DNA from 2 places in the Thalassotalea ganghwensis genome. Region 2 is predicted to be linked to the other one. Evidence: predicted binding sites of a transcription regulator. Region 2 holds the regulator's gene; the other holds the start of a gene.
The links. Region 2 encodes FNR, which switches genes on or off when oxygen is low (the NO sensors DNR and NnrR bind a similar motif). Its sites were predicted from a motif close to TTGATCTAGATCAA; they were not measured.
Positions count from the first base shown of each region.

Region 1: a site for FNR is predicted at 5,730-5,743, ahead of ACSLUH_RS12720 (OmpW/AlkL family protein). Genes of this name have one in related genera too.

Region 1 is NZ_JBQRUM010000012.1:1,126-9,099, reverse strand. Features, by position in the region: gene ACSLUH_RS12755 (helix-turn-helix domain-containing protein) at 1-105, shown strand, start outside; gene ACSLUH_RS12750 (5-(carboxyamino)imidazole ribonucleotide synthase) at 239-1,396, opposite strand; gene purE (5-(carboxyamino)imidazole ribonucleotide mutase) at 1,410-1,892, opposite strand; gene ACSLUH_RS12740 (acyl-CoA synthetase) at 2,146-3,771, shown strand; gene tsaC (L-threonylcarbamoyladenylate synthase type 1 TsaC) at 3,882-4,427, shown strand; gene hemF (oxygen-dependent coproporphyrinogen oxidase) at 4,424-5,329, shown strand; gene ACSLUH_RS12725 (diacylglycerol kinase) at 5,338-5,709, shown strand; gene ACSLUH_RS12720 (OmpW/AlkL family protein) at 5,874-6,551, shown strand; gene aroE (shikimate dehydrogenase) at 6,699-7,514, shown strand; gene ACSLUH_RS12710 (hypothetical protein) at 7,511-7,732, shown strand; gene ACSLUH_RS12705 (gamma carbonic anhydrase family protein) at 7,761-7,974, opposite strand, start outside.
Region 2 is NZ_JBQRUM010000004.1:203,018-210,991, reverse strand. Features, by position in the region: gene ACSLUH_RS06035 (ligand-binding sensor domain-containing protein) at 1-2,404, opposite strand, end outside; gene ttcA (tRNA 2-thiocytidine(32) synthetase TtcA) at 3,359-4,252, opposite strand; gene uspE (universal stress protein UspE) at 4,475-5,404, opposite strand; gene ACSLUH_RS06020 (fumarate/nitrate reduction transcriptional regulator Fnr) at 5,625-6,344, opposite strand; gene ACSLUH_RS06015 (sulfite exporter TauE/SafE family protein) at 6,389-7,066, opposite strand; gene ccoS (cbb3-type cytochrome oxidase assembly protein CcoS) at 7,139-7,378, opposite strand; gene ACSLUH_RS06005 (heavy metal translocating P-type ATPase) at 7,375-7,974, opposite strand, start outside.

The DNA of each region.
Region 1 (7,974 bases), on a different contig from region 2:
GGGCGAGAAGTATTGATTGCGTCACCAATAATGATGACAAAACATCAAGAAAAAGCGGAGATTCACGTTGGTGATTTTGAGTTATCGCTTACGCCGCATTTGTAAGTGTAATTGCATCAACGAATGACGTCATTACATAAGAGGCCTTATTAAAAAGCTCTCCGTAAATTCTGAACAGTGAGAGCCAATTCATGCATAAAAAAAAGCGAGCTACCACTCGCTTTTTTCTTTGACCGTTTTAGTTTACTTTGGCTAAATACGCTTGCGCGAATGTTTTTAAATCTGGAAACGAATCTTCGTTAAGTAGCCCGCTCAGCTCAACTAAACGCGAGGCGAGTTCTTTTTCATTGCTACCACAAACATTGATGTGACCCATTTTACGGCCAGCACGTTTTTCTTTGTCGTACCAATGCATACTAACACTTGGAATTCGGTAAATTTCTTCAGAAATATTATCTTCACCAATAATATTAACCATAGCTGTAGGTCGTACTAAGTGAGTGCTACCTAATGGTAAGCCAGAAATAGCTCGAACATGATTTTCAAACTGACAGGTGTCTGCACCTTGTTGCGTCCAATGACCCGAGTTATGAACCCGTGGGGCAATTTCATTAACCAATAGGGTTTCTCCTATTTGGAAAAATTCGATCGCTAATACGCCAACGTAATCGAGTTTACTAGCAAGTTTGGTAAAAATTTCTAACGCTTGTTCTTGCAGCGCTTGCTGAACAGGAGCCGCGACAGAAACGCTTAGGATGCCATTAGTGTGGTGATTCTCAGTGAGCGGATAGACCGCTATTTCACCATGGGTATTGCGAGCTCCAACAATAGATACTTCACGATCAAAAGCCACCATTTGCTCGGCAACGATTCCTTGAGGAACTGATGAGGTTGCATTCTCGATAAATGCTGACATCTCTTGCCAGATCTGGTCGGCATCTGCACGATTTTTTAAGCGCCATTGGCCTTTACCATCGTACCCTTCTAAAGCACTTTTAAAAATTATAGGTAACGTTAGTGTGGTTAATGCACGCTCAAAATCTGCTTTGTTTGCGATCACGACATGTTTGGCATTGGCCACATTACAAGCATCAAGTAATGCTTTCTCTAAACGCCGATCTCCTCCAATTTTTATTGATTCTGCGCTTGGGAACAATTTTCCAGAGGCTTGGCATTGTTGTAATACATCATGAGCTACATGTTCAAACTCTGCAGTGATCACATCACACTGCGTAATACCTTGGCTAAGATCTCCATAGACATGCTCAGGATCAGTTGGATGAACAACTTGATTGGTTCGAACATCAAAAGCCTTAATATCCATGCCCAATGGTGTGCCAGCTAGATCCATCATTCGAGCAAGTTGCCCGGCACCCAATACCAATACCTTTTTCATCTATTTAGCTCGCTTATTCTGCTGGATCCGGGTTGTTGAGAATGTTATCTGTTTGTTCTTTCCTAAACTTTTCAATATTCGCCATTATTTCATCGTCATGGGTAGCGAGTATTTGTGCTGCAAGTAGACCAGCATTGGCAGCGCCAGCAGTTCCTATTGCTAATGTTCCTACAGCTATACCTTTTGGCATTTGAACAATAGATAACAAGGAGTCTTGTCCACTTAACGCTTTGGACTGCACCGGAACACCAAGTACTGGCAATGGTGTAAATGCCGCGGTCATGCCTGGTAAGTGAGCAGCGCCACCAGCTCCAGCAATAATCACCTTAAGTCCTCGTTCTTTAGCAGACTCGGCATACTCTGCTAATAAGTGAGGTGTTCTATGAGCAGAAACGACTTTTGTTTCATATGGAACATTTAATAAATCTAACATATCTGTAGCATGTTTCATTGTTGGCCAATCAGATTTTGACCCCATGATAATACCGACTTTCATGATTGCTTACCTTGTGATTTGCGAGCTAGTTTTTGTAATGACTGTGTCATCACATGGAAAATAAGGCGCGCATTATACCTTTGTTTGCTGAAATACGGAAATAGTCAAAGAATAATTGTTGGTATTTTAATCAAAAACAAGAGCAAGTTATTAGACCAAAGGCTAATTTTTATACGGGATAAAAAGCGTAAACTGGTTGAAAAAGGCATTTCAGTGGTTGAGTGGACCGCGGTGTACCTAAAAGGGGATGATAATGACGAATATTTACCAGCAAGGGCTTGATAAAGTGGCAGCAAACCATATGCCGCTCTCACCGATTAACTTCTTAAATCGCACCGCTGATGTGTACCCAAATAAAGTAGCGATTATTTATGGTGACCAGCGTTTTACGTATCAACAATACCGTGAAAACGTAAGACGGTTGGCGAGCGCGTTAATTAAGCGAGGCGTTAAACCTGGAAATACGGTGAGTGTCATGGCGGCTAATATACCTGCATTTTTAGACGCACATTATGGTGTGCCACTGACCGGCGCAGTATTAAATGCGATTAATATTCGATTAGATGCTGAGCAGATTGCGTTTATTCTTGACCATGGCGAATGTGATGTACTTCTTGTTGATAGCGCTTTTAGCGCTATTATCAAGCAGGCGCTTAGTTTATGCTCGCGTTCGCCATTAGTGATCGATATTGTTGATGAGCGTTGCCAAGGTGAATTGGTCGGGCAATTGACTTACCAAGCACTGTTAGCAGAGGGGGAGCCTGAGTTTCATGGCAATCTAATTTGTGATGAATGGCAAGCGTTGGCGCTTAATTATACTTCAGGAACAACCGGTAATCCTAAGGGGGTGGTCTATTCTCATCGGGGAGCCTACTTAAACGCCATTGGCAATAATATGATTTGGCCTCTCGACAAGAACACTCACTATTTATGGACATTACCGATGTTTCATTGTAACGGCTGGTGTTTCCCATGGACAGTAGTGGCTGTTGGTGGGACACAAGTTTGTCTACGAAAAGTTGATGCCAATGACATTCTTGATGCCTTTATTGAACATAATATTACGCATTTTTGTGGTGCTCCTATTGTGTTAAATATGATTTTAAATGCTGATACCCATCGTTTGGAGCAACTTCGCCAACCGATAAAAGCGATGACCGCAGGCGCGCCACCACCAGCTACTGTGATTAAAGGCATGGAGAATATGGGAATAGAGATAACCCAAGGTTATGGTTTGACAGAAGTTTATGGTCCTTGTGTTGTAAGTGAATGGCAAGAACAATGGGACAGGCATGATGAAGATGCTAAAGCGGCTTTAAAAGCGAGACAAGGGGTGCGTTACCCAACTCAAGAAGAAGTTGATGTTCTTGATCCGAACACCATGTTGCCCGTTGCTAATGATGGAGAATCTATTGGCGAAATAATGTTTCGAGGCAACACGACCATGAAAGGTTACCTTAAAAATGCTACCGCAACAGAACAGGCATTTAAACATGGTTGGTTTCATTCAGGGGATTTGGCGGTTAAGCATCCTGATGGCTACATTGAAATTCGTGATCGCTCAAAAGATATTATTATTTCTGGTGGTGAAAACATATCTTCCGTAGAAGTCGAAAGCACACTATACAAGCATCCAGCGGTTATGGAGGCAGCTGTTGTCGCTAGGCCGGATGAAAAGTGGGGCGAAACTCCCTGTGCTTTTGTCACCTTAAAGGTAAATCAGCACGCGTCTGAACAAGAGTTAATCAACTTCTGTCGAGATAACATGGCAACCTTTAAAGCACCTAAGCATATTATTTTTAGTGATTTACCTAAAACATCTACAGGCAAAATTCAAAAGTTTATTCTGAGAGAAAAAGTCAAAACAATGAGCGTTTAATATCTATTTGAGTTGCAAATAACCGTGTTGCTATAGCAATCTATCCATGCATATAGTGCAAAAAAAAAGTATACTTGCCAGCAAAACTTTTGCTGGCAACCAACTTGTAAATGTCAAACGCTAAAACAATTTACCAACAAGGCGGTGTTATTGCTTATCCAACAGAAGCTGTATTTGGTTTAGGTTGTGATCCAGATAACATTGACGCCATAAAGAAAATTTTGGCAATAAAAAATAGGCCGAAAGAAAAAGGACTTATTTTACTAGCAAGTCATTATCATCAGTTGAGCCGATATATTGATGATAGTGATATCGCTCCTGATTTAAAAACGGTTATTTTATCTCGTTGGCCTAATGGTACGACACAGCTACTTAAAAAATCGGCTAACTTATCAGAATACGTTTGTGGTCAATTTGATACGATAGCGGTAAGAATTACCGACCATCCAGATGTTGTCGCATTGTGCGAGGCTGTTGGAAAACCCATCGTTTCAACCAGTGCTAATCTATCAGGTCAAGAGCCGGCGAAGACATGGCAAGAAGTAGAAGCTACCTTAGGTAACCAAGTCGATTTTATTATCAAATCTAATACGTTAGGTTTTACTAAGCCATCTACCATTATTAATGCATATACAGGAGAGACCATCCGCCAATGAGTACGGTAAATATTGAGCAAGTAATTACATACCTTAAAGCGTTACAAGATCAAATCTGTCAGGCGCTTGAACAGGCTGATGGTAAAGCAACGTTTGTTGAAGATAATTGGACGCGCACGGAAGGCGGTGGCGGTCGAACTCGTGTATTAACCAATGGGGCTGTAATTGAACAAGGGGGGGTTAATTTTTCTCTTGTGTCAGGGGAGCAATTACCCCCTTCGGCTACTGCTCATCGTCCTGAGTTAGCTGGTCGTCGTTGGCAAGCCTGTGGAGTTTCGTTGGTTATTCATCCAAAAAACCCATTTATTCCAACCTCTCATGCTAATGTTCGGTTTTTTATTGCAGAAAAAGAAGGCGAAGAACCTGTTTGGTGGTTTGGTGGTGGTTTCGACCTAACACCTTTTTACCCATTTGATGAAGACGTTATTCATTGGCATCAAACAGCCAAAAACCTATCTGAACCTTTCGGTGAAAATGTTTATCAAGATTATAAAAAGTGGTGCGATGAATATTTTTACTTAAAGCATCGCAATGAGACTCGAGGCGTAGGTGGATTGTTTTTTGATGATTTGAACGCTTGGGGATTTGATAAATGTTTTGACTATATTCAAGCCGTTGGTCAAGGTTACATTGACGCTTATGTGCCAATAATGAATAAACGTAAAGATACCCCTTATCAAGATTCACATCGTCAATTTCAATTATATAGACGAGGACGTTATGTTGAGTTTAATCTAGTCTTTGACCGCGGTACTTTATTTGGTTTGCAATCTGGAGGTCGCACTGAATCAATTCTAATGTCGATGCCACCTTTAGCGCGTTGGCAATATAATTACCAGCCAGAGCCAGAAAGTGAAGAAGCGAGACTAGCTGATTACTTGGTAGCACAAGACTGGGTGTAAGGTGACAGATGAATAAGAATAAATATGGGCATATTGCCCGTTTTGGCCCTGCTACTAAACATAGCTTACTAGGATTTAAAGCGGCTTATCAACATGAGATAGCCTTTCGCCAATACACTTGGTTAACGATTGTTTTTTTACCATTGTCATTTTGGCTTGCTAATGATTTAGCCGAGTTTGCCGTGTTAATTTCTGGGCCATTTGTCATGTTGATTGCTGAGTTATTAAATACGGCCATCGAAGCCGTTGTTGATAGAGTCGGTAGTGAGCACCATGAATTAAGCGGGCGCGCAAAGGATTTGGGCTCGGCCGCTGTGTTCACGGCAATCGTATACTTTGTTATTGTCTGGTTATATAAGATTTATACCGTGCTTGTTTAGTTCATCACATTTCAAATAGCTTGTTCTAGATCAACATTTCTACACGAAAGTGCTTTCTATTCCTGTTATTGGCCTAATTTGTTGAGGTAGGTCAATAAAACTTTTAAATGTCGTGTCTACAATGGCGCCAATTTAAAGTTTCGAACGATTTAAGGGAAACGAACATGAAAAAAGCACTTTTAGCTCTCGCATTAATCTCTTCATTACCAGTTGCAGCAATTGCTGCAGATTATCAGGCTGGCGATATGTTGGTCCGTGGTGGTTACACAACAGTTAACCCAGACAGCGGTAAATCATCAATTTTGTTGGGTGGTGCGGATTCTACGATGACATTAACTGTGGATGACAATGCCCAGTTAGGTCTTAATTTCGTCTACTTTTATGATAAAAACTGGGCGTTTGAAGTTTTAGCTGCAACACCGTTTAAACACGACGTAACGATTCAAGATAAAGGTGCAGTGTTGGGTGTTGATGGTGCCAAACTTGCTGAAGTTACCCACTTACCACCAACGGTGAGTGCACTTTATTACTTTGACACAGGCACAAATATTAAACCTTACTTGGGTGCTGGTTTAAACTATACCATTTTCTTTGACGAAGAGTTTGAAGCTGCTCCTCAAAGTCTAGGACTTAGCAACTTAGAGTTAGATGGTTCTTTTGGTTTATCATTCCAAGTAGGCGCTGACTTTCATTTAAATGATCAGTGGCACATTAATGCATCTGCTCGTTATATCGATATTGCTACCGAAGCGACTTTTGACGTTGGCGGTCAAAGCATTGGTAAAGCTGACGTAGATGTAGATCCAATGGTCTACTCAATTATGATTGGCTACAAATTCTAGTTTTAAATAAGTCCTACATCTTACCTAAAGCCACATCTATGGATGTGGCTTTCTTATATCATTTCGTTTTTTTATCAAATAAACCATGATTGGCAAAAAGTTGTTAAACAGTTAGTCTAACAACAAATTAGTCAGTTAATTATGTTTATGGAACAATATCGAGTTTATGGTAACCCCATAAAACAATCTAAATCTCCCTTTATCCATCGTCTATTCGCACAACAAACGAAACAAGCAATTGAATATCAAAAAGAGTTGGTTGCATTCAATGCATTTGAATCGACAGTCCGTTCTTTTATTGAGCAGGGTGGTAAGGGGGCGAATGTGACTGTGCCTTTCAAAGAGCAAGCATTTGACATTTGTGATCAATTGACCGACAGGGCAAAACTTTCAGAAGCGGTAAACACGCTTTCATTCTCTGACGGAAAAATATTTGGTGATAATACCGACGGAATCGGACTAGTGAATGATCTTTATCGTTGTGGTGTCAAAGTCAGCGGAAAAAATATTTTACTCCTTGGCGCTGGTGGAGCAGCAAAAGGTGTTATACCGTCTCTATTAGCAGAACAACCTGCTCAATTAGTTATCGCGAATCGTACTCAAGAAAAAGCCTTAGCAATTGCCCATAAGTATAATATTGAAACAGTTAAAGCGATGACGTTCGAAGAGCTTGTCAATTATCAAGCCGATATTATTATCAATGCAACGTCATCAGGATTGTCAGGTCACCCGTTGTCTATTCCACCAACCATCTTTACTAAAACATGTGTATGTTATGACATGGTCTATGGAAAAGATTTACCAATATTCTTACAGCAAGCTCAAACACATGGAGTCGATAAGCTTATTGATGGGTTGGGTATGTTAGTATTTCAAGCAGCCGCCGCATTTGAACAATGGCGCGGTGTTAGGCCCGACCCTGACGCAGTAATGACTATGTTGAGGCAGGAACTACATCAATGAATCAATCACTGATCATCAATGACGACGTTCATTATGATAATAGCTTTCAAGCTTGGTGTTTTACCGCATTGTTAAATGGCCAGTTATTGACGGTAGTATTGTCTGATCAAATCAATCCAAATCTAAATGTCGATCAATCGTTAAAATTTGATTGGGAAGGTCGTTTAGAAGATTGGATAGAAGATAATGACATAGAGCAGTCCACTATATATTTATAGTGACTGCAAACTTGTCATTTTTATAACATTACGCTTGTTCGGCAAGGTACTGATTTTTCAACTCGACATAATTGAGTGCTGACTGCTTTAAAAAAGCAAGCTCATTGTCTTTAAGGGGGCGGGCTTGTTTAACAGGGTTTCCTACATATAGATAACCACTTTCTAATATTTTATTTGGAGGAACTAGTGAGCCGGCACCAATAAAGACATCATCTTCTACGACCGCTCCATCCATAATGATC
Region 2 (7,974 bases):
CCAGTTGCTTGTTTTTTTCCTCTAATTCGAGTGTTCTTAATTTGACTATGTGATTAAGTTCCCTTTTTTGTTTTTCCAAAGACCGTAAGCGTAACCAACTGATGAAGTATGTGAGTCCGGCAAAAGCAAAGATCAGGATCATCCTGAACCACCAGGTTTCATACCAGGCTGGCTGTTGCTCAATGACAAAGGCAACTTGTTTATCACTCCAGTTACCTTTTCGATTAGTCCCTTTCACTTTAAGCATATATTTACCGGGTGGAAGGTTTGTGTAGGTAGCGCGTCTGTTGTCAGCGCTTGTTTCGATCCAACTATGATCATAGCCCTCAAGACGATAGGCATATCTGTTCTTTTCAGGCGCACTAAAATCCAGTGCGGAAAACTGTATTGAAAAGCTTTGGGTATCTGGTGCTAATGTTAACCGTTCAGGAACTGGTGTGACTCTGTTATTAACTTCCAGCTGACTTATCACGAGTTCAGGCTGAAATTCCCAAGGAGTCCACAATTCAGGCTTGACGATCAGTAAGCCTTCAGTTCCACCGAAAAGCAGGGTCCCATCGCGCAATTTTTGATAGGATCCTGCCCAATTACTACCGATTGTCCAGCCATCCTCTTGTTCTAAAGACTGGGATGTTTTGTCCTTTGGATTTATCCAACCACCGGAGTGCCAAATCCTTCCAATATGATCAATCATAAGGTTTGAGCCACTAAAACCAGGCGTACCAATAGTGTTGCTCACAGGCTCAAATATTGCTTTTTTACCATCGAAACTCAGCAACTTTAATATTCTATCTGAAGTGCCTACAAACAGAGTCCCACTTTCGTCAAGTACTAAATTTTCTATGGAACCATCGGATAAGGTATCAGTTGTACCGGCGGATTCACTGATTGCAAATAATCTGTTGTTCTGTTTTATCAGCGCAAACAAGCCATTTTGTGTTCCAATCCATAGCACTCCGTCTGGAGTCAGGCTAAAACTACTAATGCCCTGGTTCCGGACCAAGTCAATGTTTTCGATATGCTCCAACGAAGTGAACTGCAAACGGGTGAGATCCAAACGGGCAATGTTGTAATTTGTTCCCACCCATAAATGTTTATCTGGCGTCTCATAAAGTGCCGTAACTTGAATATTGGCAACATCGTTATCAATCGAAAAATTCGCCAATTGCGTTTCAGACATTGTGTAACGGTAAAGTCCTGCATTAAAAGTGCCAATCCACACTGCATCATCGTACGCTTGCAGTAATACCCTAATAAATCCATCTGGAAGTCTTAAGCTGTTTTCACTATCGGGCCGTATCCCTTTGACGACCCCTTTTCCTGATTTCAATATATCAATACCAGTGCTTCGGTTCCCCAGCCATATGTCACCATTATTGAGTTCTATGATGGCACTAATATCTGAATGACTAAGTGACATCGGTTTATAGGGACTGTGTCTTAAGGTGCGAAATGCGGCATTTTTAGTATTGTAAAAGCTTAATCCATTGACCCATGTCCCCACCCAAATTAACCCGGACTTATCCGTTAATAGGGCGCCGATATAGTCGGAACTAATACTGTATTTGTCGGAGGAGTCATGACGAATATGTCGCAATACAATTCCACGATGAGCATCTACAACAGTAATGCCACCACCGAAAGTACCGAGCCAGATTTCTTTGTCATTGGGTTGTGTTATAGCGAAGACCCAGCCATGACTGAGCGTTTTCTTTGAGTTTTCAGTATGACCGATACGTAACACATCTCCGGTACTGATATTGATGCTTGCAGCTCCGTTACGGCGTGTACCAACCCACATTCTATTGTCTTTGGCTTTAAACAGGCGATATACGGTTTGCTCGTTGAAATCATTGTGCTCATCGCCAAATAGCGAAGCTGGCTCGTCCGAAGCAATACGATTATCCAGGGTTTCAGGCAAAACGATTCGGCAAAGTCCTGATGTCGTACCCATCCAAAGATGTCCTTCGTCGTCATAAGCCAGAGCCCTTATTTGCTTTTGTTGATAAACACTCGTGCAACCTTCAATATTTTCAAAATTGGTGATCTCTCCAGTTAAGATGTTAATATGACTGAGCCCCTTGTTTGTTCCAACGTAGATGCTACCTTGGTTATCCCCAACTAAAGTGCGAATTTCGTTATTAGGTAATCCTTCTCCTGATTGATGAGATTTTTGGAAGTGAGCAAAGTTGTCTGTTTCAGGCCGATACACCGAAACACCGTTGTCTATAGTACCAACCCAGATTTTTCCATCTGCTGCGCTCCACAGACTGTAGATAAAATTACCCGCTATGGAATCTGCCTGATTTGGCTCATGTAAGTATTTTTTTAAGTCGTAGCCATCAAATCGATACAAGCCTTCCTGACTACCCAGCCAGATAAACCCGGACTTATCTTGGACCATTGCGGTGCAACAGGAGGGCACATCAGCATCCTCCGCGACAAGCTGAAAGTTCAATTCGCCTAGCTCAAATAAGTTGCTTTTAATATTTTCCGTCGAATAAGCACAGACATGCCAACACCATATAGTGAAAAATAAAAGAGACCGTGAATAGAATGACAATCTTGTTCTCCCAGTCATACGAAGATGTCGTTGATACCTTGCCTAATAATTGTTTTTCACTTATGAGCCTTTATAGAAGCAGTTCTAACGGCATTTCTTCAGTGAAATTGATTACTGTACTTAATTATTGTGCGAATAAGAAAAATTTGCTAGCTCGATTTATCAGAGCCTAGTGCAACTCATAGAAAAGTAGCGGTATTGTTAGCGTAAAATGAGCATAAATCAGTACCATTTGATCTTGTTTCTTAAGAGGAACGTTGCGATTCTGCAATACCTTTTTATCTGTATAGGTATTGTAACCAACTCTTTGGACCTGCGGGGAGCAGAGCTGTTGATTTCATTTTTGATTGATTCTCGAATATTCAACTGGCCTCTTTCTCATTATATTTGCCGTTCGAACAGACTCAACTAGGTAATTTGTTAGGTCCGCTATGGGCGTATAGCCGAAGTAACTATCAATGGTGCCGGCACATACTTCACCGTCAGGCATAACACTCGACCGTCTGCTATTAGTCTCATAGCAGACCTTCCAATTTTTACATATGAGCAGAAATGACGAAACCCAATCCTATAATGTAAATAGCCGATATAAATTATTAGATAGATAGTTAAATAAGATTACTTTTAAAAACGTACACACCGTATATACACAGTGTGTACGTAAATAATGCCTTGCAAAAGCTCTACTGATAAAGCCTATCACTTACTCGCGAATGTACATAGGTTTTACTGTATAGTTAACAATGGCGCTTTTTAATTAAGTATGCTGCTACCTTATCTTAAAAAATCATCGTGCTATAGGTTAGAGACATTAATAATGAGTGACTCATCGATATTGGTTGAGGATACGGTCTCTTTTGAAAAGTCATAAGCTTCTCTTGGTTTACTGCGATCTATCGGCAAGTTTGCAAAATCAAACAGCTCCGTATCTGCTAATTGACTTGGACTGACATTCTTTATCGATTTAAAAACATTTTCGACGCGGCCAGGATTTGTTTTATCCCATTGATTAAGCATACTTTTAATATGTTGTCTTTGGAGGTTTTCCTGTGAACCACAAAGGTTACAAGGAATGATTGGGTATTCTCGTAATTGGGCAAATTCGACTAGATCTTTTTCACGACAGTAGGATAATGGTCTAATAACGGTATTTCGTAAATCATCTGCTCTAAGTTTGGGGGGCATTGCTTTAAGTTTTGCACCAAAAAACATATTAAGAAAGAGTGTTTCAACGATATCGTCCATATGATGACCCAGTGCTATTTTCGTGGCTCCGATCTCTTCAGCAAACGAATACAGTGTTCCTCGCCTTAAACGAGAACATAAACCGCAGGTTGTTTTCCCTTCTGGTACTTTAGCTTTAACGACTGAATATGTATCTTTATCAACGATATAATACGGAATATTTAAGCTTTCAAAGTAATTAGGTAAGACATCGGCTGGAAAGCCCGGTTGCTTCTGATCGAGATTTACGGCTACAACCTTAAAGTTTATTGGTGCAGATTTTTGAAGGCTTAATAGAATATCGAGCATAGCAAAGGAATCTTTACCGCCACTAATAGCGGCCATCACGACATCACCATCTTCGATCATATGATAATCAGCAATAGCCTTACCAACTTTACTTCGAAGTCTTTTTTGTAACTTATTCATTTCAAAAACTTCTTTGCGGTTATCGACTTGATTCATTTTACTTTAACTACCTAGTTTACGTTTATTACACAGCTATATGATAATCGCTGAACTTATTTGATTAAAAATGGCGACATATTATATCGCTTATTTATTTTAGAGGTAAGTTATTTATAAGAGAGTCTAACGCTAAACGACTAGTTTGATGTGTTATTAGGGGCTGTGTAGCAGATAATGTTTGCTAACAGCCCGCGGTACAGATTTGATGTTAATTATTAACTATTGCGCCATTGGTGAAACATAACCTTCAGGCTTCAATGCTAAAACATCACAATTTAGGTTATCGATAACATGCTCGGCGGTATTACCTATTAATGCGGCTGAAATGCCAGTTCTACCAATGGTACCGAGTATGACGAGTTCAGCATCTAATTTTTCAGCTTGATGCTGAATAACCTCTTCAGGAAGACCTTCTTCTACGTGTGTATGAGTGCTGTCTACACCAAATTTTTGTGCATGATTGGCCATCGCAACTTTGTGGTGATTAAGCATCGATTCATTATATTCCCCAGCATTAAATTCAGGAATTTCTATGGCAATATTAACGGGCGTGCCAGGAAATGAGTTCACTAAATGGACATTCGCGTCGATTATTTTTGAAAGGTTAATCGCCTCTTCAGTAATTTTATTGTTTAACGCTTGGTGTTCTTTTTCATCGCTACCAACATGAACAGCGGCTAAAATGTTACCTCCTTTCGGCCAACTATGCTCTTTAACCAGTAATACAGGAGATGGACATTTTCTAATTAAATGCCAATCAGTAGGGGTGAAAATGACCGACTTTAACTTATGGTGTTCATGTGTGCCTTTAAGTACGATGTCAAAGCCTTGGGTTAATACCTGCTCAATAATCGGTTCAAACGGGCGATTATGCCAAACGACTTTAAAATCGATAGTTAGAGAATTTTTTGGTAATGAGGTGATTTTTTCTTGTAACCAAAGTTCCCTGTCCTTGATAACCGTTTGACGCATTGCTTCTCGCTCGTCACTCGATAACATAGTCGTCATTTCGTAGGAAAAATCATAAATGCACATAAATGCGGTAATGGTTGCACCCGTTTTATTAGCTAACTCTACCGCTCGTTCAAGCGCTTTTTGATGCTCAGTGGTTGGATCGATGACGGCTAAAATCTTTTTATACTTTTCCATTTCGTGCCTCTAGCATTACCTGAATCATATAGTGAGTTTTTATACTAATGATATAAGTGTAGTTGTTCAATGATCATGCAGCAAAGAATTGCTGATCATTGTTTTAAATCAAGATATTAGTTGTTGATTTATTATTGATATGTAACTGAAAAATAGTACGCAAGAACTTGCTACTATAGGGATAAAGTTTGTGGAGCGTTTCTGAGCGTGAATATTGCCGCTAAAGTGCGGCAACCTCTTTCAATTTTTCTATATCAAGGATACGAATAAATTTACCTTCAACTTCGATTAATTGGCTTTTGTGAAAACGATTTAATAGTCGGCTAATCGTTTCTACGGTTAAACCAATATAGTTACCGATATCACTGCGTGTCATCGTTAATCTAAATTCTGTTTGCGATAGACCTCGTGCATGGAACCTCATGCTGAGCGATGAAAGAAAGGTTGCCAAACGTTGTTCTGCATTTTTACGATTTAGCAAGGTCAGCATTTCTTGATCAGCCTTAATTTCCGTGCTCATCATTCTCAGAATTTGCTTTTTCAATTTAGGCACAGAGTTTGATAACGCGTCAAGGGTATCGTAAGGAATTTCACACACCATAGATGTTTCTAATGCTTTTGCAAAACTAGGGTGCTTTTCAGCTGCGATTGCATCGAAACCGAGCAAATCTCCAGCCAAATGAAAACCGGTGATTTGTTCTTCACCATGCTCATCAACAGTAAATGTTTTAAAGGTACCTGAACGGATAGCGAATAATGATTGCATCTTCTCTCCGTCACGAAACAATTGTTCGCCTTTATGAATAGGACGCTTGCGGTCAATGATTTGATCAAGCTTTTCAAGTTCTTGATCATTGAGAGTAAAAGGCAGGCATAGCTCACTAATACTACAATTTTGGCAATGAATGTGTTGCTGGCCTGAACATTGACGGTTTTGCATCATAAACTCTAAGAAGATTGTTACACTGGTATATGGAGATGTTATTAGAACATTATGCCAGATGCAATCTTTAACGTAATAATTCCATAAATGATCAATGTAATCGCCATTACTTGACGAAATAGCGTATGAGAGATGAGTTGCCTGAATGATAAAAAACCGACAGAAACACTAAGCAGCGCAGGTAAAGTTCCAATGCCAAACCCCATCATAATTAGCGCGCCTTGCCAAGGATCCGCTGATGCGACTGACCAGGTAAGTGTTGAGTAAACTAGCCCGCACGGTAACCAGCCCCAGAGTGCACCTAATCCAAATGCTTTGGCTAATGAATCGACTGGAAGAAACTTCTTATTGAGTGGTGAAAGGAATTTCCATAATATTTGTCCAACTTTCTCAACTTGAACTAATCCACTGTACCAGCGACCGATATATAGCCCTAAAAGTATTAAGAAGATACCCGATATAAACCTCATTATATTTAACGGAACGCCAAGGTTTTTTGCAGCAAGTGAACCAGTAAAACCAGCGATAAAACCAATGAGGCTATAGCTAATAATTCGGCCAATGTTGTAGTAGAGTGTATAGAAGAACTTCTTTGTGCTAATGCCTTGGTCATTGGGCAAAGCAGCCGTTAACATCGATGAAATACCGCCACACATTGCGATGCAATGACCAGCGCCGAGCAAACCAACAACCAAGCCAGCGAAAAAGTTCATCTCCATTAGGGGATCCTATTGAAAACTAGTGGCGATAGAAGGGGGGAGTTTGACGACAAGTTAAATTTAGCTCCTTTGTTATTCTTTATTTAGGGCATTTTTACTCACTGAGTCAGAATTGGTTTCTGCCTGCGGAATGTCTTGTTCCTGACTATTGGATTTAGGTGGTTTATTTTGTTTGTCCTCTTCAAACAAAATGCTTAATCCTTGTTTTTCTAAGTCGTCAAATTGGTCAGTTTTTACGGCCCAAAAAAAGAGGTAAATTCCTAACGCTGTTAAAATTATCGCGATAGGTATTAATACATAAATAATACTCATTTTGAGCCTCTTTTTAGCAACCGAAGTGAATTAGTAATAACAAGTATAGAGCTCAAAGACATACCAACAACAGCCATGTATGGCGTTATATGACCACTTACCGCTAATGGAAGTACGATGGCATTATAACCCATCGCCCAAGCGTAATTTTGTTTAATCACTCGTTTTGTTTTAACTGAAATATTAAATAAGGTCTTCATAGAGGACAAGCGGTTATTCAACAAAATAACGTCTGCCCCTGATTTTGCAACATCGGTGCCTCCACCCATTGCAACCGAAATGTGGGCTGCGCCAAAAACTGGTGAATCATTCACACCGTCACCGAGCATCGCGACTGTGAATTTCTGTTGATAGTGCTTTAGTTTTTTCATCTTGTCTTCTGCAGAACAAGATGCATAGATATGATCAAGTGTTAGCGCGTCTTGCACCGTTTGACAACCCGCTAGGTTATCCCCTGAGAGCATAATTGTTTTAACATGTTTCTTCTTAAGGCTGTCTACCAAAGCTTTTGCGTCATCGCGTATTTGGTCGATAAAACTAAATGAAGCGAGTAGTTTTCCATTTTTTGCTAACACACATCGAGCCTGCTCAGTATC